Regions from separate parts of the Azospira sp. I09 genome, predicted to be linked through region 2. Evidence: riboswitches for the same ligand, from Rfam matches in the RefSeq annotation. Region 2 holds a riboswitch; each other region holds the start of a gene.
The links. Region 2 has a riboswitch for cobalamin ahead of AZSP09_RS17905 (TonB-dependent receptor domain-containing protein). Riboswitches for the same ligand answer to the same signal wherever they lie in the genome.
Positions count from the first base shown of each region.

Region 1: it holds a riboswitch for cobalamin, as region 2 does, so the genes downstream of both, bluB (5,6-dimethylbenzimidazole synthase) here and AZSP09_RS17905 (TonB-dependent receptor domain-containing protein) in region 2, are expected to answer to the same signal.
Region 3: it holds a riboswitch for cobalamin, as region 2 does, so the genes downstream of both, AZSP09_RS06675 (TonB-dependent receptor plug domain-containing protein) here and AZSP09_RS17905 (TonB-dependent receptor domain-containing protein) in region 2, are expected to answer to the same signal.

Region 1 is NZ_AP021844.1:1,823,597-1,833,271, forward strand. Features, by position in the region: gene AZSP09_RS08465 (glutaredoxin family protein) at 7-516, opposite strand; gene AZSP09_RS08470 (M3 family metallopeptidase) at 551-2,617, opposite strand; gene AZSP09_RS08475 (DUF2189 domain-containing protein) at 2,729-3,499, opposite strand; gene AZSP09_RS08480 (phosphoribosylaminoimidazolesuccinocarboxamide synthase) at 3,666-4,604, opposite strand; gene AZSP09_RS08485 (DUF3422 family protein) at 4,648-5,958, opposite strand; gene fba (class II fructose-bisphosphate aldolase) at 6,028-7,092, opposite strand; gene bluB (5,6-dimethylbenzimidazole synthase) at 7,291-8,070, opposite strand; cobalamin riboswitch at 8,116-8,311, opposite strand; gene pyk (pyruvate kinase) at 8,386-9,675, opposite strand, start outside.
Region 2 is NZ_AP021845.1:50,230-59,904, forward strand. Features, by position in the region: gene AZSP09_RS17900 (ABC transporter substrate-binding protein) at 1-23, opposite strand, end outside; gene AZSP09_RS17905 (TonB-dependent receptor domain-containing protein) at 80-1,900, opposite strand; cobalamin riboswitch at 2,009-2,216, opposite strand; cobalamin riboswitch at 2,393-2,593, shown strand; gene AZSP09_RS17910 (acyl-CoA thioesterase) at 2,713-3,519, shown strand; gene AZSP09_RS17915 (ribonucleoside-diphosphate reductase subunit alpha) at 3,545-6,301, shown strand; gene AZSP09_RS17920 (ribonucleoside triphosphate reductase) at 6,298-8,337, shown strand; gene nrdD (anaerobic ribonucleoside-triphosphate reductase) at 8,364-8,543, shown strand; gene AZSP09_RS17930 (anaerobic ribonucleoside-triphosphate reductase activating protein) at 8,536-9,204, shown strand; gene AZSP09_RS17935 (ribonucleotide-diphosphate reductase subunit beta) at 9,240-9,675, shown strand, end outside.
Region 3 is NZ_AP021844.1:1,435,651-1,445,325, forward strand. Features, by position in the region: gene AZSP09_RS06670 (ribonucleotide-diphosphate reductase subunit beta) at 1-1,113, shown strand, start outside; cobalamin riboswitch at 1,265-1,518, shown strand; gene AZSP09_RS06675 (TonB-dependent receptor plug domain-containing protein) at 1,723-4,002, shown strand; gene AZSP09_RS06680 (MotA/TolQ/ExbB proton channel family protein) at 4,017-4,625, shown strand; gene AZSP09_RS06685 (DUF2149 domain-containing protein) at 4,603-4,944, shown strand; gene AZSP09_RS06690 (cobaltochelatase subunit CobN) at 4,928-8,932, shown strand; gene AZSP09_RS06695 (OsmC domain/YcaO domain-containing protein) at 9,144-9,675, shown strand, end outside.

The DNA of each region.
Region 1 (9,675 bases), on a different replicon from region 2:
CGACAACTATTTCTCCAGGGCGCCCCGGGGCTTGAAACCGTAGGGGGCCGTCTTGGGGTAGCCGGCCAGGTCCAGCAGATTGTTCCAGGCGGCGCTGTCCACGCCCCGGGTGGTCTGCTTGCCGACCATGAGAATGGGCACGACCGGCTCGCTGCCGGCCACGCGCTTGAGTTCTTCGTAATCCTCCGGGGTAGCGATCATCTTCTCGCGGAAGGGAACGCCCCGGGCGTTGAGCAGGTCCCGCCCGAGGCGGCAGGTCTCGACGCAGTCGCTGCTGGTGTACAGCACCACCGGGAAATTCTCCACGGCGCGGCGGGTGGCGTAGGGCAGGCTGCCCTCTTCCCCTTCGGCGGCAGCGCCCAGCTGCTTCTTGCTCACCTGCTTGACCCCGGCGGGGGGCGGCTTGTCGGAAAAGACCGTCTGGCCGGTCTGGGGGTCGATCCAGCGGTAGGTGGTCTGGGCCTGGGCGGCACCCCAGGCCAGGCAGCCGACGAGCAGGGACAGCAGCAGTTTCATGGCAAAAATCTCCCGACAGCGGTGTTGGGCCGGATTACGCGGGGATCATACCATTGTGCCGCAACAGGGCATCCACGCTGGGTTCCCGGCCGCGGAAGGCCTTGAAGGAGTCGATCGCCGGACGGGAACCGCCGACGGACAAAATCTCGTCCAGGAAGCGCTTGCCGGTGGCCCCGTCGAAGGGATTGCCGGCCTCCTCGAAGGCGGCGTAGGCATCGGCCGACAGCACCTCGGCCCACTTGTAGCTGAAGTAGCCCGCCGCGTAGCCTCCGGCGAAGATGTGGCCGAAGCTGTTGGGGAAGCGGTGCCAGGCAGGGGGAATCAGCACCGCCACTTCCCGGCGCACCTCGTTCAGCACGTCCAGCACGGTCTGCTCGCCCTTGGGGTCGAAGCCGTGGTGGATGCGCAGGTCGAAGAGGGAGAATTCCAGCTGGCGCACGGTCATGAGGCCGCTGTGGAAGTTCTTGGCCGCCAGCATCTTGTCGTAGAGGGCCCGGGGCAACGGCTCGCCGGAATCCACGTGGCCGGTCATGCCCTGCAGCACTTCCCACTCCCAGCAGTAGTTCTCCATGAACTGGGAGGGCAGTTCCACCGCATCCCACTCGACGCCGTGGATGCCGGAGACGCCCAGCTCCTCCACCCGGGTCAGCAGGTGGTGCAGGCCGTGGCCGGTCTCGTGGAACAGGGTGATGACGTCGTCGTGGCTGAAGGTGGCGGGCTTGTTGCCCACCGGAGCGGGGAAGTTGCAGTTGAGGTAGGCCACCGGGGTCTGGATGCCGGCAGCGGTGGCGCGGCGGGTGATGGCTTCGTCCATCCAGGCGCCGCCCTTTTTGGTTTCCCGGGCGTAGAGGTCCAGGTAGAACTGGCCCACCAGCTCGCCGGCGGCGGTCTCGATGCGGAAGAAACACACATCCGGATGCCACACGGGGGCCGCGTCGGGCTTCAGCTTGACGTTGAAGAGGGACTCGATGACCTTGAACAGGCCGCCCAGCACCTTGGGTTCGGGGAAATACTGCTTCACCTCCTCGTCGGAGAAGGAGTAGCGGGCCTGCTTGAGCTTTTCCGAAGCCCAGCCGATGTCCCAGGGTTCCAGTTCGTCCATGCCCAGTTCGGCCTTGGCGAAGGCCTTCAGCTCGGCCAGGTCCTTCTCGGCGAAAGGCTTGGCCTTCACTGCCAGGTCGTTGAGGAAGGCCAGCACCTGTTCCGGACTGTCGGCCATCTTGGGCACCAGGGAAACCTGGGCGAAGGTGTCGAAGCCCAGCATCTTCGCCTCTTCGGCCCGCAGTTCCAGGATGCGACGGATCAGGGGGGTGTTGTCCCACTCGGCCTTGCTGCTGCCGTCGGTGAACTCGGCGGCCCGGGTGGCGTAGGCCCGGTACATGACCTGGCGCAGGCGGCGGCTCTCGGCGTACTGCATCACCGGCATGTAGGAGGGGGCGTGCAGGGTGAATTTCCAGCCAGCCTTGCCTTCCTTCTCGGCGGCGGCCCGGGCGGCAGCCTGCACGTCTTCCGGCAGGCCCGCCAGTTCGGCCTCGTCGGTCACGAATTCGGCGAAGGCGTTGGTGGCGTCCAGCAGGTTTTCCGAGAACTTGGCGGAGAGGCTGGCCAGTTCTTCCTGGATGGCCTGGAAGCGGGGCTTCTGCGCTTCCGGCAGTTCGGCGCCGGAAAGGCGGAAGTCGCGGATCTCGTTGTGCAGGATTCTCTTGCGGGCCGGGGAAAGGCCGGCGAATTCGGGGGAGGCGGCCAGGGCCTTGTACTTCTCGAAAAGGGCCAGGTTCTGGCCCAGTTCGCTGAAGAAGCGGGTCACCTCCGGCAGCAGGTCGTTGTAGGCCTCGCGCCATTCGGGCACGTCATTGACGCCGTGCAGGTGGCCGACGATGCCCCAGGCCCAGGAGAGGTGCTCGATGCCGTCGTTGAGGGGCGCCGCGAAATCGTCCCAGGTGGCCGGCACGGCGGCGGCGGTGAGGCGCGCCACCAGGGCCCGGCTGTCGGCCAGCAGCTGCTCGATGGCGGGCCGCACGTGGGCCGGCTCGATGCGGTCGAAGGGCGGCAGCACGGCACGGGGCTGGCCGACGGTGGCAAGAAGGGGATTGGCGCTCATGGGCTGTTCTCTGGAGATGTTATCGGTAGGGGCAACAAAAACGGGCGGCCTGGGCCGCCCGTGGGCTGGCGCTGAAACTGGACGTCTGTTCTTGCAGATGGGGTCTGGCGCCTATTCTACAAGGTCCGCGTAGGCATGCCAGGTGGCGTGGCCCAGCAGTGGCATGATCAGCACCAGACCGGCCATCAGGGTGACGAAGCCGAACAGGGTCAGGCTGACGATAAGGAAGGACCACAGCAGCATGGCCGGCAGATTGGTCGCCACCACGTTGATGCTGGTGGCCATGGCGTGGTGCACCTCCACCTCCCGGTCCAGCAGCAGGGGCGCCGTCACCACCGAGAGCAGGAAGGTCACCGCGGCCAGGGTGGCGCCGCTGAGGGTCCAGATGGCGGCCAGGTTGGGGTGGCGGCCGGAGAGGAAGATTTCCCGGGCCAGTTCCTCGAAGCCCCAGATCCACTCGCTGCCCAGCAGATAGGCCACCAGGGCCGTGGTCAGCTGGGCCCAGATGAAGTAGATGGCGGCCAGGAAGAGGCCGTAGAGGGCCAGAGGGCGCCAGCGGGCGGCCAGGGAATGGGCCACGGCGGCGGCATCGAGCCGGTCGCCGCCGGCGATGCGGCGGCTGATCTCGTAGAAGCCCACGGCCAACAGGGGCCCTACCAGGAGGAAGCCGGAGACGGCCGCCAGCAGCAGTTCGGGCCGGCCCTGGGCCAGGGCGAAGATGCACAGGCCGCCGATGGCGAACAGGGCGCCCAGGGAAAGACTCAGGCTGGGCCGCCGGGAAAGGTCTCGCAGGCCGCCGGCCAGCCAGAGGAAGGGACGGGACCAGGCCACGTGGCGCACCCGGGGCAGGTCGTGATGAACGGGGGAGTGCAGGATGTCCATGATGATCTCCTTCTCAGGGTTGGAGCGGGGACATGGGTTGGACCGCAACTGCCCGTCCGGGTTTCCGGCCGGCAAAAACAAAAGGGGCGGGAGAATCTCCCGCCCCTTTTGGGGGAAGCCCAGGCCGACCGGTACAAGCGGTGCGGCCCGCGGCAGTCCGGCCCGATCAGGCCATGGTCTGGCCGGTAAGGCGCTCGTAGGCTTCGCGATACTTGGCGGCGGTCTTTTCGATGACCTCGGCCGGCAGCTGCGGACCGGGAGCCTTCTTGTCCCACCAGGTCAGGGTTTCCAGGTGGTCGCGGACGAACTGCTTGTCGAAGCTGGGGGGGCTGATGCCTTCGGCGTAGCCGTCGGCGGGCCAGAAGCGGGAGGAATCGGGGGTCAGGGCCTCGTCGATGAGGTGCAGGGTGCCGGCTTTGTCGATGCCGAACTCGAACTTGGTGTCGGCGATGATGATGCCCCGGGTGCGGGCATAGGCGGAAGCCTCGGAGTACAGGGCGATGGCGGCGTTCTTCGCTTCCTCGGCCAGCTGGGCGCCGGTCTTGCCGGTGCCCGCCAGGTCGGCGGCCAGGTGCTCGGTACAGCGCACCTTGGATTCCTCGTAGGAGATGTTGATGTCGTGGTCGCCCACATCGGCCTTGGTGGCCGGGGTGAAGATGGGCTCGGGCAGCTTGGCCGCCATCTGCAGGCCGGCGGGCAGCTGGATGCCACAGACGGCGCCGGTGGCCTGGTAGTCCTTCCAGCCGGAACCGATCAGGTAACCGCGCACCACGGCCTCGATGGGCAGGGGCTTCAAGCGCTTCACCACCAGGGCGCGGCCTTCCACCTGGGACCGTTCTTCGGGCTTGACCACGGATTCGGGGGCGATGCCGGAGAGCTGGCTGGGCAGGATGTGGCCCAGCTTCTCGAACCAGAAATTGGCCACCTGGGTCAGCACCTTGCCCTTGTCGGGGATGGGGTCCGGCAGGATCACGTCGAAGGCGGAGAGCCGGTCGGTGGTGACGATCAGCAGGTGGTCGGCATCGACGGAATAGATGTCGCGCACCTTGCCCCGGGCGACGAGGGGCAGGCTGGTGATGGTGGATTCAAAAAGGGGAGCGGTCACGGCAGGGTCCCGAAAAAGAGGGGAAAAAACGGATTATAAAGGATCAGTGGCCTTCGCCCTGCTCCAGCTCCTCGGCGGCCAGGGCGCGGCGCATGCGGCGGATGCTGACGGCGACGACGGCGGCGATGAGGGGGATGGAGACGGCGGAGGCGATTTCCGGCGACAGGTGGGGCAGCACGGTCTTGGACAGGCCCTTGGCCAGATAACTGACCAGCTGGGAGGCGTAGTAGGTGATGGCCACCACGGACAGGCCTTCCACCGTTTCCTGCAGGCGCAGCTGCAGCTTGGCGCGGCGGTTCATCTGCCCCAGCAGCTGCTGGTTCTGGCGCTCCAGTTCGATATCGACCCGGGTGCGCAGCAGGGCGCTCTTGCGCGCGATGCGGGTGGACAGGTCGGTCTGGCGCCGGGCCACGGAAAGGCAGGTGTTGATGGCCGGGGCCAGGCGCCGGTCCATGAATTCGGAAATGGGAGGAAAGCCGTTGAGGCGGTGTTCCCGCAGTTCCCGCACCCGCTGCTGCACCAGGGCATAGTAGGCCTCGGCGGCGCCGAAGCGGAAAGCGGTGCGGGTCACCGAGCGTTCGATCTCCGCCGCCAGCCGGGTCAGGCGGGCCAGCAGCAGGCGCTCGTCCTCGGGGCCGCGGGCCTCGCCCATGCGGTCCATGAGGTCGGCCACCTCGCCCTCGGCCCGGGCCAGCAGGCGGCTCACCTCCTTGGCCACCGGGAAGGCCAGCAGGGCCATCATGCGGTAGGTCTCGATCTCCAGCAGGCGCTGCACCGTGCGCCCGGCCTGGCGGTGGCGCAGGCGCTCGTCCAGCACCAGGAAACGGCTCCAGCCGTCGTGCAGCTGGAAATCGGAGGCGACCCAGGCGGCACCGTCAGCCACCGTGGTGGCGACCCAGGAGTCGCCGGAGCGGTGCAGGTCGGCCAGCAGTTCTTCCGGGTCCAGGTCGGCGGCGGAGCGGAATTCCACATGGGTGGCCACCATCACCGAGCCGGGCAGGCCCGCCAGCCAGTCCGCCGGCAGGGCGGAAATGGCGGTGGTGTCGGGGGCGTCGCCGGGTTCCCGGGCGAGGAAGAAGGTGTAGCCGGAAAATTCGTTGTGCCGCTCCCACTTGAGGCGCAGGCGGCCCGCGTCCATGACCCAGTGGTCGCCCTGGATGACGGGGCAGAGATTGGCCCCCAGGGCGGCGCAGAGGCGCTGCAGATGGGCTTCTTCGGCCGCTGCCTCGGTGCCTTCGTGCAGCACCGCCAGGTAGCTGATCCACTCCGGCCCTTCCAGGGCCATGGGCGGGCGGGCATGGACCTCGTCATTGAGGCGCTGGCGCAGCGGGTGTTCGGCGAGGGGCAGGGTCATGGCGGATAAAAAGAAAAGGGCGCCGGAGAAGTATCCGGCGCCTGGCAGCGGTTGGGAAGGCGAACCTGCTTACTTGACGATCTGGTTCAGCTCGCCCTTCTTGTAGCGCTCGGCCATCTTCTCCAGGGAGATGGGCTTGATCTGGCCGGCCCGGCCTTCGCAGCCGAAGGCCTGGTAGCGGGCGACGCAGATTTTCTTGGCGGCTTCCCGGGCGGGCTTGAGGAAGTCGCGGGGATCGAACTTGGAGGGGTTCTCGAACAGGTAGCGACGCACGGCGCCGGTCATGGCCAGGCGGATGTCGGTGTCGATGTTCACCTTGCGCACGCCGTGCTTGATGCCGTTCACGATCTCTTCCACGGGCACGCCGTAGGTTTCCTTCATGTCGCCGCCGAATTCCCGGATCTCGGCCAGCAGTTCCTGGGGCACGGAGGAGGAGCCGTGCATCACCAGGTGGGTGTTGGGGATGCGGGCGTGGATTTCCTTGATGCGGTCGATGGCCAGGATGTCGCCGGTGGGCTTCTTGGTGAACTTGTAGGCGCCGTGGCTGGTGCCGATGGCGATGGCCAGGGCGTCGCAGTTGGTGCGGGCGACGAAGTCGGCGGCCTGGTCCGGATCGGTGAGCAGGTCTTCCCGGGTCATGTGGCCTTCGGCGCCGTGGCCGTCTTCCTTGTCGGCCTTCATGGTTTCCAGGGAACCGAGCACGCCCAGTTCGGCCTCGACGGAGACGCCGATGGCGTGGGAGAACTTCACCACTTCCTGGGTTACGGCCACGTTGTAGTCGTAGGAGGCGACGCTCTTGCCGTCTTCCTGCAGGGAGCCGTCCATCATCACGGAGGAGAAGCCGGACTTGATGGCGGCCATACAGACGGCGGGGGACTGGCCGTGGTCCTGGTGCATCACCACGGGGATGTGGGGATAGGCTTCCAGGGCGGCGAGGATCTGGTGGCGCAGGAAGGCTTCGCCGGCGTATTTGCGGGCACCGGCGGAGGCCTGCATGATCACCGGGGCGTTCAGCTCATTGGCGGCCTCCATGATGGCCCAGACCTGTTCCATGTTGTTCACGTTGAAGGCGGGCAGACCGTAGCCGTTCTCGGCGGCGTGGTCCAGGAGCTGGCGCATGGATACGATGGGCATGGTGTTCCTCCAATGGGCAATGCGGTTTGTTCTGGCGTGATCGGCGCCCGCTGTCGTGGCGCTCGGGAAAGACCGTGATTTTATCGTGGCTTTGCCCCCCGGGCGAGTACTGCGACCGCCGGGCAGCAAAAGAAAGACAAAGGCCGCAACCAGGGCGCCGGAGACGTCCCAACCACGGCCCTCTTCAGGCAGGCATGCCTAGAAGCGGCGTTTTTCCTGGGCCCTGGCCTGGTGCTCGCTGAGGACCTGGCGCAGCTCCTCCTCCACCGGCTTTTCCCACTGGCCGTCGTACACCAGGTCGGCCAGGGGCAGGCGCTGGCGCCAGCCGGCGCTTTCCAGCTCCGGCTTTTCCTTGAAGTGGCTGACGTAGCCCAGACACAGGTAGGCCACCGGGATGATGCGCGGCGGCAGGCCCAGGATGTCGCGCAGGGCCTGCTGGTGGAAGATGGAGACCCAGCCCACTCCCAGGCCTTCGCTGCGGGCCGCCAGCCACAGGTTCTGCACGGCGCAGACGCTGGAATAGAGGTCCATGGCCTTGATGTGGGTACGGCCGATGACCACCGGGCCGGCCCGGTCCCGGTCGCAGGTGATGAGCAGGTTGAGGGGCGCTTCCCGGATGCCCTCCAGCTTCAGTTCCTTGTAGATGGCCTGGCGCTCGCCTTCGAATTTCTCCGCCGCCTCCTGGTTGGCCTGCTGGAAGGCGGCGTGGATGCGGGCCTTGGTCTCCGCCTCCCGCACCAGGAGGAAACTCCAGGGCTGCATGTAGCCGACGGAAGGGGCGAAGTGGGCGGCGGTGAGGACCCGGGCCAGCACCTCCTGGGGCACCGGGTCGGGCAGGAACTGGCCGCGCACGTCGCGGCGGGAGAAGATGGCGTGGTAGATGGCGTCCCGGGCGGCGTCGGAGAACTCGTGTTCGTTCTGGTAGCCGGCGAGGGAGATGACTTTGTTAACGCTGCAATCGTACTGGTCGGTCTTCATGGAGTCCCCTTCTGAAGATCGGTGGCGGCGCGCCTGGCCGTGCGTGCCGGAAAGGGTCTCCTGGCCGGTCTTCTGACTCGGGATCACTCTGCGCCGGCGCCTTCCCGATCCGCGGATCAGTGGCATCTGCCGGCCCAGTCCCCCTCACAGCGTTGGGCACGTCGCGGAATGGGCGGCCCCAAGGCCTGCCGCACCGCGTTCCCGATTCTCCCTTGCGGGCACCCGGAGACGATTCGCCCCGGCGGACCGGGGCGAAGGGAATTTTAACAGAGGCGGCGGAATCAGGCCCGAGGCCCGAGGCCCGCGAGGGCGCTATCAGGTCCGCAGGGGCGGCATCTGGTGCTCGCCGACGCGGACGATCTTCAGGGTGTTGGTACCCCCCGGGGTGCCGATGGGCTCGCCGATGGTCAGCACGATGAGGTCGCCCTTGGCCACGGCGCCGTTCTGCATCAGCAACTGCTCGGCTTCGTAGAGCAGCACGTCCCGATCCGAATGCTGCTGGCTCATAAGCAGGGGCGTCACTTCCCGGTAGAGGGACATCTTGGTCTGGGCCTCCGCATCCGGCGTCAGGGCATAGACCGGCACGCCGCAGTTGAGGCGGCTCATCCACAGGGCGGTGGAACCGGATTGCGAGAGGGCGGCGATGGCCTTCACCTTGAGGTGGTGGGCGGTCCAGATGGCGGCCATGGCCACGGACTGGTCGATGCGGGTGAACACCCGGTCGAGGAATTCCCGGTCCAGGGTCACTTCGGCGGAGCGCTCGGCCTCGATGCAGACCCGGGCCATGGATTCCACGGTTTCCACCGGATAGCGGCCGCTGGCGGTCTCGGCGGAAAGCATCACCGCGTCGGTGCCGTCCAGCACCGCATTGGCCACGTCGGACACTTCGGCCCGGGTCGGCACCGGCGACTGGATCATGGATTCCATCATCTGGGTGGCGGTGATGGCCAGCTTGTTCTTCTCCCGGGCGTGGCGAATCATCTTCTTCTGCAGGGCCGGCACGGCGGCGTCCCCCACTTCCACGGCCAGGTCGCCCCGGGCCACCATGACGCCGTCGGAGGCGTCCAGGATTTCATCCAGGGCCGCCACGGCCTCGGTGCGCTCGATCTTGGCGATGGTCAGGGCGTGGCTGCCGGCGGCCCGCATCAGCTGGCGCGCCATGTACATGTCGGCGGCGCTCTTGGGGAAGGAGACGGCGATGTAATCGACGCCGATCTGGGCCGCCGTCTTGATGTCGTCCATGTCCTTGGCGGTCAGGGCCGGAGCGGAAAGGCCGCCGCCCTGGCGGTTGATGCCCTTGTTGTTGGACAGCTCGCCGGCGTGGCGCACCACGGTGTGGATTTCGGCGCCGATCACCCGCTCCACGTCGAGCACGATGCGGCCGTCGTCCAGCAGCAGCACGGCACCGGGCTCCACGTCCCGGGGCAGATCCTTGTAGTCCAGGCCGACCCGCTCCTGGTTGCCCAGGGCACAGTTGGCGTCGAGGATGAACTTGTCGCCCTTCTCCAGCTGGATCTTGCCGTTCTCGAATTTGCCGACGCGGATCTTCGGCCCCTGCAGGTCCCCCAGGATGCCCACCGGCCGCCCCACCTTGGCGGAAATCTC
Region 2 (9,675 bases):
AGAGTGGAAACCGTCCGCAACATGATGGGGCTCCAACAACGGGAGTACCGGCTGACATTCAGCCGGTACTGTCCTGTTGTTACTGCGGCGTGTAGCGGATACCGACGAAGGCATTGAACCCAAGGGTGTTATAGCCTTGTGCCAGTTCGTAGTTCTTGTCGAACAGGTTGTTGACACGTCCTTCCACGGACAACGTCTTGTTAATGGCATAGCGAGCGGTCAAATTAACTAAACCATAGCCCCCCATCCGTCCCGTTTCGGTATTGGTGTTGTACCGGCTCCCGGCACCAACCAGTTCGACGCCGGTTTCCAGCGGCCCCCAGGTCTTGGAGAGGCCGACCAGCGCTTTGTTCTTGGCTCGACGCCCAAGCTGGAATCCAGTGTCCTCGTCAATGGCATTCAACCAGTCATAGGCAGCGTGTACGCCCCAATCGCCAAACCTGGCGTTGTAGTCAAGCGTTACGCCCTCCAGCTTTGCCCGTGAGACGTTCTGGTACTTGAAGGTAGAGGCTGACCAGTCGATCATGTTTTCGACACGATTGTGGTAATAGGTTGCCGACGCTGTCTGGTTTCCAGTTTCCCATACCACTGCGGCCTCGGCGTTCTTACCCTCTTCAGGCTTCAGTTTCGCATTGCCAGACCATTGGTCATAAAGCTGGTAAAGCGACGGTGCCTTGAATGAGGTGCCATAGCTGCCTTGCAGTCTCCATTGCTGAGTCAACTGGTAGCCATAGGCCAAGGCATAAGTCCCCTTGTTGCCAAACTGGGAATGATCGTCGTTACGTCCGCTGATTTGCCAGCGGTGCTGCTCGTAATTGGCATTCCAGCCGGCGAAAATAGCATTGTTGGTAATGGAGTCATCGCCAGTAAAACTGTCCTTCGGGGAAGCCTTTTGAGCCAAGTGCTCAGCACCCAGCAAAGCCTTGCCAAGAGGAAGTGCAATATCGTTTTGCCAACTCAGCAGACTGTTTTCCGTTTTCAGGACACTTCCCTGAGGAGCCCAGGATGCGTAGTTCTTTTGCCAATCAGTCGTCTGACCATACTGGAGCTTGCTGGTCCAGTTTTCCGTGATGCGATTGCGGGAGAATAGCTGCCATTGCTCGGTTCGGAAATCGACGTAATCATCAAAGGTGCCGTTCGCCGGGACATTCCCGCTGTCGTAATGGGTACGCCCTTCGTTTTGGCGATAAACGAACCCAATTTCATGGCCTTGCGCGGGGAGGAAGGACAAAGAAGCGGCCCCGCCAGTGTTGCGATAGGGGTCCTTGTCGGCATCACGATTGGTGGCATTTTTCTGTGCAGAAACACTGTCGGTAGATGCCTGGTTGGCTTCAAGGCGGAAACGCCATTGTTCATTGCCGCCGGAAACACCGGCGTTGGCTTGGAAAGTGTTTTGAGTGCCGTAACCAATAAATCCATCAGCCTTCAGACCCGGGGTGCCTTGGCGCGTAAAAATCTGGATGACGCCGCCGATAGCATCGGCTCCGTACATAGTGGAGCCGGGGCCGCGCAGAATTTCGATGCGCTCGACGTTGGCAAGGGGGATGTAGCGTAGGGGCGACCCAGCCAAATCGATCGAGTTGATGGGCAGACCATCGACCAGAATCTTGGTTTGGTCAGGACGGGCCCCCCGCATATAGAGACTGGCAGTGGTACCAGGTCCGCCGCTGGTAGCAACCTGGATACCGGACTGGCGGGACAGCAGGTCAATCACCGTACTTGCCGCATTACGCTCAATCTCTTCGCGGTCGATGACAGTTACGTTTGCCAGAACTTCGGAAACACGGGTTTCCTGACGGGTGGCAGTGACAACAACTGGATCAAGTGCCTGCTGAGCGTAAAGATCACCAACAAACAATAGCGGCAGCAACGCTGCCAGAGGCTTTAGGCGGGTATGCATTGTTTTCCCCTCTCCGACAGGCGTCCCCGCATGCCGGCGTATATGAATAAACAGTGCGAGGGGAAATAACAGGCCACAACAACAGCCGGTGCCACCTCCCCGTAGCACTTTCGCTTGTTGTCGCAGGCCGGTCTCCGGGCTCGCAAGTCTTGACGCGCCGCCTTCCCAGGATGAACCCAGTGGCATTGTGGCGCGCCCGCACTCGCTTACCGTTGCGGGGGCAGCAGCGGGTTAGTCTCGCAAGGAGACGCACCGCTTTCCCGTTTAACCGCGACCAACGAACGTTGGCCGCAGCACCTGAAACGGATCAATTATACATTATTACAGCCTGCCGCCGCCAACTCCCACTGCTCCTGTTAATGAGCGAAGGAGTACGTGGTCATGCTTGGAGTCACTTAAAGCCAAAGTTCACAACATACTATATGTAGTGCCAATCTAATTTTTGTTGACTAGATATAGTAGATACCCCTTGACAGAGCATTCCCCAAAAACTAGACTTTCAAGCATCGAAGGTTCCCCTACGAGGGATTAAAAAGGGAACCCGGTGCCCGGCCGATGGCTGGAAACCCGGGACTGCCCCCGCAACTGTAATCGGCGAGCGCTTCGCCAAACGATGCCACTGGGTTTTCCGGGAAGGCTGGAGAAGCGCGATGACCCGAGAGTCAGGAGACCTGCCCCGATATGTCTTTTTTTCAATTGGGGCGGGGTGTCCCTGACGTGAGGTTGAACATGCGTGTTCCGCAAACTGTCGCTGCTGTCTTGGCTCTAGGGCCAGGGTATGCCATCCCCGCTCGTCACAGCGGAGATGGCAGTTGGCAAGCGAAACCCCCCTTCCTGTAGCAGACGACGTTTCCCAACTCTCCGGCCTGTTCAGGCTCGTTGACGTTGTTTTTCCTGGCCAGGCGAACCACCACGGTACGCTTTTTGGCGGGGCTGCGCTGGCCATGATGGACAAGTTTGCCTTTGTCATGGCCAGCCGCTTTCTCCGACGAACAGTGGTGACGGCGGCACTCTCAGAAACAGATTTTCGCGCACCTGTGCCCGTCGGGCACTTGGCCGAGGTTGACGGAAAAATCGTTAAAGCCGGACGCCGGTCTGTGGAGATCGAGGCCGAACTGGTGGCCGAAGACATGCTGACGGGGAAACGCACCTCCTGCCTATCCGGTCGTTTCGTGATGGTCGGGCAGGAAGGCGATGCGGTTGCCGAGCCGGTGCGGCTACTTCAGTCCGATGATGATCCTCGTGTTGTTCGCGTCGTCGAAATCGTGTTTCCAGGACAAACCGATCATCGCGGCATTCTGCACGGCGGTTTCGCGTTGGACTGGCTGGGCAAGGCCGCACTTGTGGCCGCTAGCCGCCGGGCACGGCAGTCCGTCGTGATGGCGTCGAGCAAGACGCTCGATTTTGTGGCGCCAGCGCGCGTCGGGGACATCGTCGAAACCACGGCCCGCGTCACGGCGATCGGACGGACCTCGCTGACGGTTTCCACCGCCATGACCGCCGAATGCCCGCAGGCCGGTGAGCAGCGCCTATGCACCCGCACCGACTTCGTCTTCGTTGCCGTCGATGACGATGGCCACCCAATTCCCTTACCCCCGGAATCTTCAACCTCTTTCTAGCAATTCCCCTCCTAAGGACGTAACCATGGACCGAGACAAATTCGATTTTTCCATTGCAGCCCTGCAAGTCATTCGCCGCAACGGCGCCGTCGTTCCCTTCGACCCGGAAAAAATTACCGTCGCCCTCACTAAGGCCTTCCTGGCAGTTGAAGGCAGCCAAAGCGCAGTGTCGTCTCGGGTGCGCGAAGTGGTGACCCAACTTACCGATACGGTGCTCCGCTCTCTCACCCGTCGCCTACCCGACGGCGGCTCCGTGCATATCGAGGACATCCAGGATCAGGTCGAACTGGCGCTGATGCGTTCCGGCGAACACGACGTGGCTCGCGCCTATGTGCTTTACCGGGAACGGCGGGCGACCGAGCGGGCAGAGCAGTCCTCACAACTCGCTGAGGCGCACGGAATAACGCTGCACGTCATGATTCATGGCGAACGCCGCCCACTCGACACCGCAGCCTTGCTCAAAATCTGCGAAGCCGCTTGTGCTGGCATCTCCGGCGAGATTTCCGCGCAACTGATTCTCGACCACGCCCTGAAGAACCTCTACGACGGCGTGAGCATGGCCGATGTGCAACAGGCGCTGATTCTCTCAGCGCGCACGCTGATTGAACGCGAACCGGGCTACGATTTCGCCACTGCTCGCTTGCTGCTGGCCAGCCTGGTCACCGAAATCTTCGGCCACCCAGTGGCACCCGAGGCCCTACAGCAAACCTATGCAGAATACCTGCCGACCTTCATCCAGAAAGGGATCGGCGCCGAACTGCTCGACCCGCGCCTGAAGAGCTATGACTTGGAGCGCTTGGCGGCGGCCCTGAAGCCCGAACGAGATAAGCTGTTCGGCTATCTCGGCTTGCAGACGCTGTATGACCGCTATTTTCTGCACATCGAAGGCAAGCGCATCGAGCTACCGCAAATCTTCTTCATGCGCGTCGCCATGGGCCTGGCTTTGAACGAAATCGATCGAGAAGCCCGTGCCATCGAGTTCTACGATCTGATTTCCAGCTTCGATTTCATGTGCTCGACGCCCACCCTGTTCAACAGCGGTACGCTGCACTCGCAGCTCTCGTCGTGCTACCTGACCACGGTAGCCGACGACCTGGAAGGCATCTATCAGTCGATCAAGGAAAATGCGCTGCTACAGAAATACGCCGGCGGCCTCGGCAACGACTGGACGCCAGTACGCGCCCTGGGTAGCCGCATCAAGGGCACCAACGGGCAGAGTCAGGGCGTCATTCCCTTCCTGAAAGTGGTGAACGACACGGCGGTGGCGGTGAACCAGGGCGGCAAACGCAAGGGCGCCGTCTGCGCCTACCTGGAAACCTGGCACCTCGACATCGAGGAATTCCTCGATCTCCGGAAGAACACTGGTGACGAACGCCGTCGCACGCACGACATGAACACCGCCAACTGGATTCCCGACCTCTTCATGAAGCGGGTGCATGAGAATGCCGAGTGGACCCTGTTCTCGCCAGTCGATGTGCCGGACCTGCACGACAAGTTCGGAGGCGAGTTCGAAGCGGCCTATGTCGCCTACGAGGCTAAGGCCACCGCCGGCCAGCTCAAGCTACACAAGAAGATTCCGGCGGTGCAACTGTGGCGCAAGATGCTGACCATGCTGTTCGAAACCGGGCACCCGTGGATTACCTTCAAGGATGCCTGCAATCTGCGCTCCCCGCAGCAGCATGTCGGTGTCGTGCATAGCTCCAACCTGTGCACCGAAATCACCCTGAACACCTCGGATTCGGAAACGGCCGTCTGCAACCTGGGCTCGGTCAACCTGCTCGCCCACCTGAAAGATGGCGAACTTGACCAGGCCAAGCTGGCGAAGACCATCCAGACGGCTATGCGCATGCTGGACAACGTCGTCGACATCAACTTCTACGCTACGCCCAAGGCGCGCAACGCCAACCTGCGCCACCGCCCGGTTGGCCTGGGCATCATGGGTTTCGCCGACTGCCTGTATGCCCTAGGTTTGCCCTACGCCTCGCAGGATGCCGTCGACTTCGCTGACCGCAGCATGGAAGCCGTCTGCTACCAGGCCTACTGGGCCTCGACCGAACTGGCGAAAGAACGCGGCAGATACTCGAGCTTCACCGGCAGCTTGTGGGACCAGGACATCTTGCCCTTGGATTCCCTTGCGCTCTTGCAGAAAGAGCGCGGCGGTTACCTCGAATTGAACACCGACAGCCGCCTGGACTGGGACGCTCTGAGCAAACGCATCAAGCAGTACGGCATGCGCAACTCGAACTGCGTGGCTATCGCGCCGACAGCGACCATTTCCAACATCATCGGCGTATCGGCCAGCATCGAGCCAACGTATCAGAACATCTACGTCAAATCGAACCTGTCCGGCGAATTTACCGTGGTCAACGAAGCGCTGGTACGCGATCTCAAAGCGCTCGACCTGTGGGATGAAGTGATGGTCGCCGACCTCAAATATTTCGATGGCTCGCTGGCCCGCATCGATCGCGTACCGGAGCAGTTGAAGGCGCGCTACGCGACAGCTTTTGAAATCGACCCCAAATGGCTCATCGAGGCCGCTGCCCGCCGTCAAAAATGGATTGACCAGGCCCAGTCGCTCAACCTCTACCTGGCGCTGCCGTCCGGCAAGAAACTCGACGAACTGTACAAGCTCGCCTGGGTCCGTGGCCTGAAGACGACCTACTACCTGCGCACGCTCGGTGCCAGCCAGGCCGAGAAGGCCGGTGGGCGGGATGATTCGGTGGTTCAAGAAGAACCCAAGTTCTGCTCCATTGACAATCCTGACTGCGAGGCCTGCCAATGAACCTGACCGAATCCCTCCCTTCCGCGCTGCGTCCGCTCGCGCCGGCCTTGCCGACCCGCGTCGTCCGCCGCGACGGTTCCGATGTGCCTTTCGAGGCACGGCGAATTGCCTCGGCTCTGGCGCGCGCCGGAGCCGCCAGCAGCGAGTTCGACGACGACGAGGCCGAGCTCCTCGCCGCTCGCGTCCTCAAGGTGCTGCGCCATCGCCATGGCGGCTCGGCGCCGACTATCGAGCAGATCCAGGACATCGTCGAGCAGACATTGGTCGATGCCAATCACCTGGCCACCTTCCGCGCCTACGTCGCCTACCGCGACCAGCACCGCCGGTTGCGCGAGGATCGGCGGACCTTGGTCGATGTCGCGGCTGCCATCGACGAGTACGTCGACCGCGCCGACTGGCGGGTGCGGGCCAACGCCAACCAGGGCTATTCGCTGGGCGGGCTGATCCTCAACGTCTCCGGCAAGGTCGTCGCCAACTACTGGCTGTCCCACGTCTATCCACCAGAAATCGGCCAAGCCCACCGTGATGCCGACATCCACATCCACGACCTCGACATGCTGTCCGGCTACTGTGCCGGCTGGTCGCTGCGCCAGGTGCTGTACGAGGGTTTCAACGGCGTGCCCGGCAAACCGGAAGCCGACCCGCCGAAACACTTCTCCAGCGCCCTCGGGCAGATGGTGAATTTCCTCGGCACTTTGCAGAACGAGTGGGCCGGTGCGCAGGCCTTCAGTTCTTTCGACACCTATCTGGCGCCCTTCGTCAGAAAGGATGGCCTGTCCTTCGAGCAGGTGCGCCAAGGCATGCAGGAGTTCATCTACAACCTCAACGTGCCATCCCGTTGGGGAACGCAGACGCCCTTCACCAATCTGACCTTCGACTGGGTTTGCCCGCAGGATCTGCGCGAACAGGTGCCGGTTATCGGCGGCCAAGAGATGCCCTTCGCCTACGGCGAGCTGCAGGCTGAGATGGACCTGATCAACCGCGCCTACATCGAGGTGATGACAGCTGGCGACCGGCGGGGCCGGGCCTTCACCTTCCCCATCCCGACTTACAACATCACCGAGGATTTCCCGTGGGAGTCGGAGAACGCCGAGCGGTTGTTCGCGATGACCGCCAAGTACGGCCTGCCCTACTTCCAGAATTTCCTCAACTCGGACATGAAGCCGAACCACGTGCGCTCAATGTGCTGCCGCCTGCAGCTCGACCTGCGCGAACTGCTGAAGCGCGGTAACGGCCTCTTCGGTTCCGCCGAGCAGACCGGCTCCATCGGTGTGGTGACCATCAACTGCGCCCGCCTCGGCCATCTCCATGCCGGCGACGAGGCGGCGCTGATGGCCCGCGTCGACCGCCTCGCCGACATGGCCCGCGACAGCCTGGAGATCAAGCGTAAGGTCGTCCAGGGGCTGATGGACGCCGGGCTTTTCCCTTACACCAAGCGTTACCTCGGCACCCTGCGCAACCATTTCTCGACCATCGGTGTAAACGGCATTAACGAAATGGTGCGTAACTTCACCGGCGGCAGGGCCGACATCACCCATCCCGAAGGTCATGCCCTGGCCCTGCGCCTCCTCGACCGCCTGCGCGACAAAATGCGCGACTACCAGGAGTCCACTGGCAATCTCTACAACCTGGAAGCGACGCCGGCCGAAGGCACTACCTACCGTTTTGCCAAGGAAGACAAGAAGCGCTGGCCCGCGATTATTCAGGCCGGCACCGCCGAGAAGCCGTACTACACCAACTCCTCGCAGCTGCCGGTGGGCTTCACCGACGACCCCTTCGAGGCACTGATGCGGCAGGACGAACTGCAGACCCGCTACACAGGTGGCACCGTGCTGCACCTGTATATGCGGGAGCGCATTTCTACCCCGGCCGCTTGCCGACAACTGGTACGCACAGCCCTCTCCCGCTTCCGCCTGCCCTACATCACGGTGACGCCGACCTTCTCGATCTGCCCGAAGCACGGCTATCTCGCCGGCGAGCACGAGTTCTGCCCGAAGTGCGACGAGGAACTGCTTGCCCGGCGCACCGCCCATTGATTCACCCACCACGTAAGGAGAATGCCATGTCCGACAAGACAACCGTTTCGCCCCTGCAGGACCACGAACGCCAGCGCTGCGAGGTGTGGACCCGCGTCATGGGCTACCACCGCCCCGTTTCCGAGTTCAACCCCGGCAAGCAGGCCGAACACAAGGAACGCTGCCATTTTGCCGAGCCCGGCGGCGAGCGCACGCTGCATGGCTGAGGCCGAACTGGTGGTGGGCGGCCTGACGCCATTCACCACCATCGATTTCCCCGGCCGTCTGGCCGCCGTGATCTTCTGCCAAGGCTGTCCGTGGCGTTGCGGCTACTGCCATAACGCGCACCTGCACTCCTGCGGCAGCGGAGAACGCGGCTGGCAGGACGTCCGCGCCTGGCTGACTACCCGCCGCGGTCTCCTTGATGGTGTCGTCTTCAGCGGCGGAGAACCCCTGCTGCAGCGTGGCCTCGTACAGGCCCTCAGCGAGGTCCGCACCCTCGGTTTCGCCACCGGACTGCACACTGCCGGCATCTACCCGGAACGCCTGGCGGCGGCGCTGCCACTCCTCGACTGGGTGGGTTTCGACGTCAAAGGTCCCTTCGAGGACTACCGACGCATCACAGGCGGCGGCTCCGGCGAAGCTGCTGCTCGGTCGTTGTCCCTGCTCCTGGAAGCCGGCACGCCGTATGAAATCCGCTGCACCATCGATGCTGATTTGGTCGACGCCGACGCCGTTCATCGCATGGCCCGGCAAATGGCCGCGCATGAGATCACGCAGTTCGTCCTACAGGCGTGTCGCCGGGACGGCCTGCCTGCATCGTTGCCGCCCGCCTTGCTTGCCGCCGCCGCAGCCGTCCTGCCCGGCGTCACCGTACGCAACGGTTGAGCCCCCTTTCCAACACTCTTATCCGGAATATCCCAATGACTGCCGCATACCTCTTCGATGACTGGGAAACCCCATCTCAAGTCACCGCATTCACCGCCACAGCTGCCGCCCAGCCCACTACTGAGGTACCCAGTGAAAATTTGCCAAAAACCGATGCGCACCGCAGCAGTCCGCCGCCGGCTGCCGCGCAGTCGGCGATCAACGCCGCCGACAAACGCATCGTCAACGGCAAGGCCGACATCAACCAGCTCGCACCCTTCAAATACCCGTGGGCCTGGGAATTCTTCCTCAAGGCCAACCGCAACCACTGGACGCCGCTCGAAATCAGCATGGCGCAGGACGTGCACGACTACCACCACAAGCTCAGCCCGGCCGAACGCCACGTTTTCGAGAACGTGCTGGCCTACCTGACCACCTCCGACATCCTGGCCATGCGCAACATCGGCCTGGCGGTGATGGAGAAGATGAGCG
Region 3 (9,675 bases), on a different replicon from region 2:
GCCCGGCAAGCATCTCCAGCCCCCCTGCCCGCCCAGGCAGGAACGGCGGCGCCCCTGGCCGGCACTACCCCGGCAGCCGCGCCCCGCCTGCCTGCCGGCGGCATCTCTCTGGCCCCCATCAACCCGGAAGACAAGCGGGTGGTGAACGGCAAGGCCGACATCAACCAGCTGGCGCCCTTCAAGTACCCCTGGGCCTGGGAGTTCTTCCTCAACGCCAACCGCAACCACTGGACGCCCCTGGAAATCTCCATGGCCCAGGACGTGCACGACTACAACCACAAGCTGACGCCGGCCGAGCGCCACGTCTTCGAGAACGTGCTGTCCTACCTCACCACCTCCGACATCCTGGCCATGCGCAACATCGGCCTGGCGGTGATGGAGAAGATGAGCGCGCCGGAGCTGCAGATCTACCAGGCCCGCCAGGTCTATGAAGAGGCCCTGCACACCTGGACCTACCAGCACTGCATCGAAAGCCTGGGCCTGGACCAGAAGGAAATCTACAACCGCTACCGGGTGGTGCCGGAAATCCACGGCAAGATCGCCCTGGCCAACCGCCGCCTGGAGCGGGTGATGCGTTCCGACTTCGACCTGACGGACCGGGACAACCTGCACGAATTCGCCCTCTCCTACCTCTTCTTCGCCGGCATCTTCGAAGGCTGCTGGTTCTACAACGGCTTCACCCCCATCTTCGCCCTGCAGCGCCGGGGCCTGATGAAGGGCACCGCCGAGCAGCTGCAGTACATCATGCGCGACGAGGTGCTGCACTGCGCCTTCGGCATCCGGGTGGTGCGCCAGCTGCTGCAGGAAGAGAACCTGACCCTGGACCCGGTCCAGGTCAAGGCCCTGTGGGAAGAGGCGGAAGCCGCCGAGTCGGCCTACGCCGGCTACATCCTGCGGGAGCCCATCCTGGGCTACAACGCCGACCTGCACCGGGACCAGTTCCGCTTCATCGCCAACCGCCGCGCCCGCCAGCTGGGCCTGGCCGAGCCCTTCCCCGGCGCCGAGAACGTGCTGCCCTGGCTCGACGAACAGGCCAATATGCGCAAGGAAAAGAACTTCTTCGAAACCCGCGTCACCGAGTACCAGACCGGCGGCGCTCTGGCCTGGGACTGAGCCGGGCGGCAACCAGCGGCGTCGTGCCCTGGACGCTGCCCCGGCCCCTGGCGGGGATGGGGCAGCCCAGGACACAGACTTTTGTCATAGATGGGATTGGGGGTATGATCGCGCTCCTGATCGCCTGCAGTTGCGATCCCGGCTCCCCAGGGAGCCATTAGCAGTCAAAGGTGTCCGGCGGCAGCAGCCGCCGGGTGAAACGGGAACGAAGTAACGGCCATCACGGCCCCAAGCTTCGGCTGCCCCCGCAACGGTAAGCCAGTGCGGATGTTCCACGGCCCTCCTCCCCGGAGCGCCAGCCACTGAGCCAGCCCGTCGCCCCCTCACCGGGGCCGGCGACTGGCTTGGGAAGGCGGAACATCAAGACTGGCGAGCCCGGAGACCGGCCTTTGATTTTTGCGTGCCCGCCGTCCATGAAGGACGGTGCCGGCACGAACCTGCCACCGACCGCGGGGTTGCGGACGGAGCGGAGCATGAATCGAAGCGCCGGCCTTTCCCTCTGAGCCGAGTTTCTGCCGCCTGCCCTCGGGCCGGCGGTCGCGCCTCATCCTTTGTGCCCCCGTTTCCCGAAGCCCGGTCGGTAGCCATCGACTGGAGTCATACAGCAACATGGGGAGCATCAACAACCAACAACCGCGGCGTCTCCTGGCCGCCGCCATCGCCGCCCTCTTTTCCCAGGCCGCCCTGGCCGCCGGAGAGCAGGGCGAGACGGAACTGGGCAGCGTGGTGGTGACCGCCTCGCGTATCGAGCAGACCACCCTGGAGGCCCCGGCTGCCGTCACCGTCGTGACGGCCGACAAGCTGGACGCCTCGGGCGCCGTGCGCATCGGCGACGCCCTCACCGCCAAGGTGCCCAGCTTCTACATGCGCAACGGCCTGGGCACCAGCACCCGCATCAACACCGCCCCCATCGTCTCCTTCCGCGGCCTCTCCGACGGCCGGGTGAAGATGATGGTGGACGGCATGAGTCTCTCCGACGGCAACGCCGGCGGCCTGGCCAGCCTGATGGGCATTCCCATGGGCGAGGTGGAGCAGATCGAGGTGGTGCCCGGCTCCGCCTCGGCTCTCTACGGCAGCGACGCCATGGGCGGCGTGGTCAATGTCATCACCAAGGTGCCCACCAAGCAGGAAACCCGGGTCAAGGTCAGCCGGGGCTTCGGCGACGGCGAGCGCAGTGCGGTGGAAGCCAGCTACCGCAACAAGTGGGACAACGGCCTGGCCGCCACCCTGGGCTTCGGCTACGAGGACATGGCCGGTTTCGCCGGCAGCGACCTGGTGGTGCTGCCGGTGGGCACCACCGGCACCGGCGCCAACGCGGTCCAGGGTGGCCGGGCCACCACCACGGTGGATGGCAAGAAGGCCTATGTGGTGGGGGACCAGGGCGCCATCTCCTCCCACGCCAACAACCTGCATGCCAAGGTCTATTACAGCCTGGATGCCCAGTCCCGCTTCTTCGCCGGCTTCAACCGCAGCGAAAGCAGCATCGGCTTCGAGCGCTTCAACAACTACCTGAGCAAGAACGGCGCTCCCCTCGCCCTGCCCGCCAGCAATGTCTCCATCAACGGCGACAAGCTGGGCAGCATCAAGGAATCGAGCTTCTGGAATTCCAGCAATCCCAACTACCGCCAGGAGACCCGCTACTTCGCCGGCTTCGACGGCAAGCTGGGCAATGGCTACGACCTCAAGGCCAATGTGGGCTACTTCGACCGGGAGGCCTTCTACGTCGGCTCCGGCACCGGCGCCACCTTCGACGGCGGCCCGGGCACCCGCACCAGCACTCCCAACACCACCCTGGACGCCTCGGCCCAGCTGGGTTTTGCCGCGGGCAGCAACCAGTACCTGATCGTCGGTCTCTCCTCCAGCCGCAGCCACCTGCGGCGCAAGGTATACCAGCTCACCAGCTGGCGCGATCCCGACAGCACCACCGGCGCCCTCAACGAACAGTCCGACGGGGAAAGCACCACCAATTCCCTGTTCCTGCAGGACCAGATCTTCGTCGGCGACGACCTCACCCTCTACCTGGGCGGCCGCCACGACCGCTGGAGCAGCCGGGGCAACATGCAGAAATACGTCGGAACGCCCCGAAGCAATCTGGACATCCCGGAGCGCTCCGAATCCGCCTTCTCCCCCAAGGTGGCGGCGGTCTACCGCCTGACGCCGGGCACCAGCGTGCGCAGCTCCCTGGGCAAGGCCTTCCGTGCCCCCTCCAACTACGAGATGTACGCCACTCCCAGCATCAGCAGCCGCCGCCTGCTGGTGGCCGACCCCAACCTGAAGCCGGAAACCTCCACCTCCTGGGACCTGGGCATCGAGACGGCCCTGGCCGGCCAGGGCTCGGCCAAGGCCACCTATTACCGCACCCGGCTGCAGGACATGATCTACCGCAAGCTCAGCCCCTACAGCGGCAGCCTGGCCAATGTGGACTTCTTCGCCACGGCCACCAACGCCGGCCAGGCCGAGGTGGAAGGCGTGGAGCTGGCGGCGGAAATGCCCCTCGCCTCCTGGCTGCGGGCCTCCGCCAGCTACACCTGGACCGACAGCCAGATCACCCGGGACGAGAGCGGCACCGGCCTGCAGGGCAAGCGCCTGCGCTATGTGCCGAAAAACACCGCCTACTTCGCCCTGGACGCCCAGTGGCAGCAATGGCGCGCCTACCTCTCCGCCGCCTACACCGGCGAGCAGTTCAGCAAGGAAGACAACAGCGACGTCATCAAGAACGTCTACGGCGGCGTCAGCAAGTACTGGCTGGCCAACCTTAAGCTGAGCTACCAGTTCGACAGGAATTTCAAGGTCAGCGCCGGCATCAACAACCTCTTCGACAAGACCTACTACGAGTACTACCAGATGCCCGGCCGCAATGCCTTCATCGAGCTGAGCGCCTCGTTCTGACCCTGGGAGCCATCATGGAAATCGTCACCCTCATCGAGCAACTGCTCTACCAAGTCTCCACCGCCCTCTACCTGCCGGTGATCGGCGGCTGCGCCCTGCTGGTGGCCTACGTGCCCCTGCAACTGGGCATCACCCTGTTCGACGCCTGGCAGCGGCGCCGCGGCCATCTGCCGGAGGTGGAAAGCTTCAAGCTGCGCCTGGGCCAGCTGCGGCACCGCCTGAAGGGCTATCCGCGCCGCCTGGAGATCGAAGTGGAACGGCTGCTGCAGGCCGAGGAACTGGAACTGTCGCGGCGCCTGGACCGCATCCGCTTCGTCATCAAGGTGGGGCCGGCCCTGGGCCTCATGGGCACCCTCATCCCCATGGGCATTTCCCTGGCCGCTCTGGCCGAAGGCAACATCCCCAAGATGGCCGGCAGCATGGTCACCGCCTTCACCGCCACCGTGGCCGGCCTGGGCGCCGGGGTCCTCGCCTATCTGCTGGCCCTCTCCCGGGAACGGTGGGTGCGGGCCGATGTGCGGGAAATGGCCCACGCCGCCGAACTGACCCTGGCGGAAAGCGGCCAGGCCCTCCCCCACCACCTGCAGACGGAGGCCGACGATGCGGTTGCTGCAGCGGCGTAGGCGCTTCTCCCTGGACGGCGAGGCCCTGGAAGACCCCATCGCCGGGGTCGCCAACCTCTTCGACGCCAGCATCGTCTTCATCGTCTCCATGATGATCGCCCTGTTCATGGCCTACAACATGATGGACCTGCTGGACCCCAGTTCCGAAGTGACCATGGTGAAGAAGAACGCCAACGGCGAGATGGAGATCATCACCAAGAAGGGCAACGAGATCAAAGCCGCCAAGGTCACCGACCAGAAGCTCTCGGGCCGGGGCGAACGCCTCGGCACCGCCTACAAGCTGCCCGACGGGAGGATCGTCTATGTACCGGCCGACTGAGGGCAAGCGCCCGATCCTGTTCCACCTCCGGCACCTCTTCCTGGGCCTGGCCCTGCTGCTCCTGGGCCTGGCCGCCCAGGCCCGACCCCTGTCATTGGTGCTATTCCCCGGCGACCCGGCCACCCTGACGGCGGTCAATGCGGTGCAGCAGCTGCAACGGGAACCGGTCCTGAAAGAGGTGCGCTTCCACATCGCCTCCTCCTCCCAGCCCAGCCCGGCGGACCTGGAAGCCCTGGCCAAGGCCGACCTGGCCCTGATCTACAACATGGGCCGGGACCTGGCGAAGCAGATTGCCCCCGCCGTGGCCGAAATCAACCGGCGCGGCGCCAAGGCCTACGCCGTCGGCTCGCCCTTCGAGGAAGGTGAACGGGATGCGGGCCTGAGCCGCAACGAGGAACTGCGGGCCTACGCCCAGGCCGGCGGCGTGGACAACTACGCCGCCATGCTGCGCCTGGCCCTGGCCCGGGAATTCGGCCTGCCCCTGGCGGCCCCGCCGCCCCGCCCCTTCCCCGCCGTGGCCCTGTGGAATCCCCGCAGCGGCCAGCTCTTTAGCCGCTTCGAGGACTACGCGGCAGACTACCTGCGGCAGCGCCCCGGCGCCGCCGAGCGGGTCTGGGTGGGCATCGTCTTCAACCGGGTCACGGCCCAGGCCGGCCGCTCGGCCCTGCTCGAAGCCATGGTGGAAAGCCTGGAGCGGCGCGGCTTCAACGTCGCCCCGGCCTTCGGCTTTCCTTCCGAAAATGCGGTCAAGCAATACTTCATCGACCCCAGGGGCAAGGCCCGGGTGGCGGCCCTGGTGGGCCTGGCCCTGAAGATGGGCAACGTGCCGGAGAAAACCATCCCGCTCATGCAGGCCCTGGACGTGCCCGTGGTCAATGCCCTCTCCCTCTTCAACCAGAGCCGCCAGGAATGGGAGGATTCGCCCATGGGCCTGAGCCTCAACGAGCGGGCCTGGCAGATCGCCGGAGCCGAATTCGCCGGCGCCGTGGCTCCCACCGTGGTGGCTTCCAAGGAGCGTCTGACCGATCCCCGCACCGGCCTGGAATACGTGGTGGAGGCCCCCATTCCCGAGCGCATCGAGCGCCTGGCGGACCGGGTGAAGAAGTGGGTGGAGCTGCGCTATGAGCTCAACACCAACAAGCGGGTGGCGGTGATCTACTACAACTACCCGCCGGGCAAGGAGAACATCGGCGCCTCCTACCTCAACGTGCTGCCCCGCTCCCTGTGGCAGATCCTCTCCCGCCTGGAGCAGGCCGGCTACAACGCCCAGGGCCGCCCGGCCACGGAAGAAGCCCTGTTCGACGCCCTGCGGGAACACGGCACCAACATCGGCAACTGGGCTCCCGGTGCCCTGGAAAAAATGGTGCGCAGCGGCCACGCCATGCTGCTGCCGGTGAGCGACTACCGCAAATGGTTCGACCGCCAGCCGGAAAAGCTGCGCCGCGCCATGGTCCAGGCCTGGGGCGAGCCGGAAAACTCCAGGGTGATGTTGTGGAAGGACGGCAAGGGCAAGCCCCACTTCGTTTTCCCCGCCCAGCGCTACGGCAATCTGGTCTTCGCGCCCCAGCCTTCCCGGGGCTGGGAGGGCGACCTCAAGAAGATGTACCACGACGTGGCCCTGCCGCCCCACCACCAGTATCTGGCCTTCTACCTGTGGCTGCAGAAGGGCTACCAGGCCCATGCCATGGTGCATGTGGGCACCCACGCCACCCATGAATGGCTCTCCGGCAAGGAGGTGGGCTTCACCGCCGCCGATCCGGGGGAGGCCATGGTGGGCGACGTGCCCCAGCTCTACCCCTACATCGTGGACGACATCGGCGAGGCCCTGCAGGCCAAGCGGCGCGGCATGGCCACCATCATCTCCCACATGACGCCCCCCTTCGACAGGGCCAGCCTCAACTTGGAACTGGTCAAGCTGCGGGGCCTCATCGACGACTACGTGGTGGCAGCCCAGAAGAGCGAATCCGCCGCCGCAGCCGCCCTCGGCGAGATCAACACCCAGGGCCGCAAGCTGGGCGTGCTCAAGGACATCGGCAAGGACACCCTGGCCAACGGCGAGGAGGTGGAGGAACTGGAGCACTACCTGAAGGAAGTGAGCGAACACCAGGCCTCCTACGGCCTGCACACCTTCGGCATCGCTCCGCCCAGGGAGATGCAGCGCAGCACCGCCGAGGCCATCCTGGCCCTGGCCGGCAAGCTGGCCCCGGCCGAATACCAGCGCCGCCTGGAAGCCCTGATGGCCAATATGGAAGCCAGCGGCAAGGCCGAGCTGGACGCCCTGGAGGCGGGGCTGGCTGGGCGCTACGTGGCCGCCGGCCCGGGCAACGACCCGATCCGCAATCCGGACTCCCTGCCCACGGGACGCAACCTCTACGGCTTCGACCCCTCCCGCCTGCCCACTCCGGGCACCTGGGAACAGGGCCGCAGCCTGGCCGAGAAGTTCGTCGCCGACTACCGGCAGCGCCACGGCCAGTACCCGGACCGGGTGGTGTTCAATCTGTGGAGCACCGAGGCCATGCGCCACGAGGGCGTCACCGAGGCGGAAATCCTCGCCCTGCTGGGAGTGAAGCCCCAATGGGACGAACGGGGCCGGGTCAGCGGCCTGGAGATCATTCCCCGCCGCGACCTGGGCCGGCCCCGGGTGGACGTCACCGTGGTGCCCTCGGGCCTCTACCGGGACGCCCTGCCGACCCTGATGCTGCTGGTGGACGAGGCCGTCTCCAAGGTGAAGGACCTGGAGGAGGACGACAACCCCATCCGCACCAATGTGGGCAAGACCCGCCAGGCCCTGGAACAGCGTGGCATCGCCCCGGCCGAGGCGGCGCGCCTGGCGGCAGTGCGGGTGTTCACCGAACCTTCCGGCGCCTACGGCACCGGGGTGGACAACGTGGTCCAGGCCGCCAACACCTGGGATAAGGAAAGCCAGGTGGCCGACGTGTACTTCAACCGGGTCGGCCATCTCTTCGGCCAGGGCTACTGGGGCGACCGCCCCGGCGGCGCGGCCCTGGCGGTGGACATCTTCAAGATGGCCCTGAAGGATGCCAAGGCGGCCATCCACTCCCGCTCCTCCAACCTCTACGGCACCCTGGATAACGACGACGTGTTCCAGTACCTGGGCGCCACGGCCATGGCCATCCGCCAGGTGAACGGCAAGTCGCCGGAAACCCTGGTGCTCAACCTGGCCGACGGCAAGGGCGGCAAGCACGAGACCCTGGACAAGTTCATGGGCCGGGAAATGCGGACCCGCTACACCAACCCGGAATGGGTCAAGGCCATGTTGAACGAAGGCTATGCCGGCGCCCGCTTCGTCATGAAGGTGACCGAGCACCTGTGGGGCTGGCAGGTCACCGTGCCGGAGGCGGTGGACGGCGCCAAGTGGCAGGAGATGTACGAGACCTACGTGGCCGACCGCAACCGGCTGGGCGTCAGGGACAAGTTCCGGGAAGCGAAGAACCTGCGGGCCTACCAGGCGGTGGTGGACAAGATGCTGGTGGCCATCAACAAGGGCTACTGGCAGGCCGAACCCCGGGTGAAGGCCCATCTGGAGCAGGTGAACCGGGAAGTCATGGCCGAAGCGGGCGTCGCCTGCAATGCCAACAGTTGCAGCAGCGCCGAGGTCACCGCCCTGGCCCAGGCCCAGGACGCCCGGGACATGGCCGAGGCCCGCAGCCTGCCCGCCCCGGGCAACGGCGCCCGCGCCCCCGGCCGCAGCAGCGCCCTGCCGGCCGCCGCAAGCAAAGCCGCCCAGGCCGCACCGCCCCCAGGCGCCAAGGCAGCCGCCCAGCCGGCCCAGGCCAAGGCGGCGCCGCCCCCGGCCCCCAGGCCGACGCCGCCCGCCCAGGCCGGCGAGCCGGTGCATGGCTACGCGGTGCAGGAAAGCAAATCCGCCAACAGCCCCCTGCCGCCGGCCGTCACCCACTGGGCCCTGGCCGGCCTGGGGGCCCTGGTGCTGCTCGGCTTCGCCTGGCGCGCCCGGCGCCGGCCATGAGCACGGCCTAGGCCGGACCGTCCCCCTCCGGGGTGATCCTGCTGTCACCCCGGCGTTTGCGCGCAGCCTTCGGGCTGCGTTTTTTTTCGCCGGGCTTTTGCCGAGCCTCCGCAGGGCCAGGGGGCCGGCCGAGGAATAGGGCTTTCCCCGGGAAACCCGGATAATGGCGGCCGCTTCGCTTTATTCGTCTGCACACATTTTTGGATTCGCCATGGAAATCAAGGTCAATTTTCTCGACAAGCTGCGCCTGGAGGCCAAGTTCGACGACTTCACGGTCATCGCCGACCAGCCCATCCGCTACAAGGGCGACGGCTCGGCGCCGGGGCCCTTCGACTATTTCCTGGCCTCCTCGGCCCTCTGTGCGGCCTACTTCGTCAAGCTGTACTGCGAGACCCGCGGCATTCCCACGGAGAACATCCGCCTCTCCCAGAACAACATCGTCGATCCGGAAAACCGCTACCAGCAGACCTTCAAGATCCAGGTCGAGCTGCCGGCGGATATTTCCGAGAAGGACCGCCTGGGCATCCTGCGCTCCATCGAACGCTGCACGGTGAAGAAGGTGGTGCAGACCGGCCCCGAGTTCATCATCGAGGAGGTGGAAAACCTGGATGCCGACGCCCAGGCCCTGCTCACCGTCAAACCCGATGCCGGCCACCAGACCTACATCCCGGGCAAGGACCTGCCCCTGGAGCAGACCATCGCCAACATGTCCGCCTTCCTGGCGGGCCTGGGCATCAAGATCG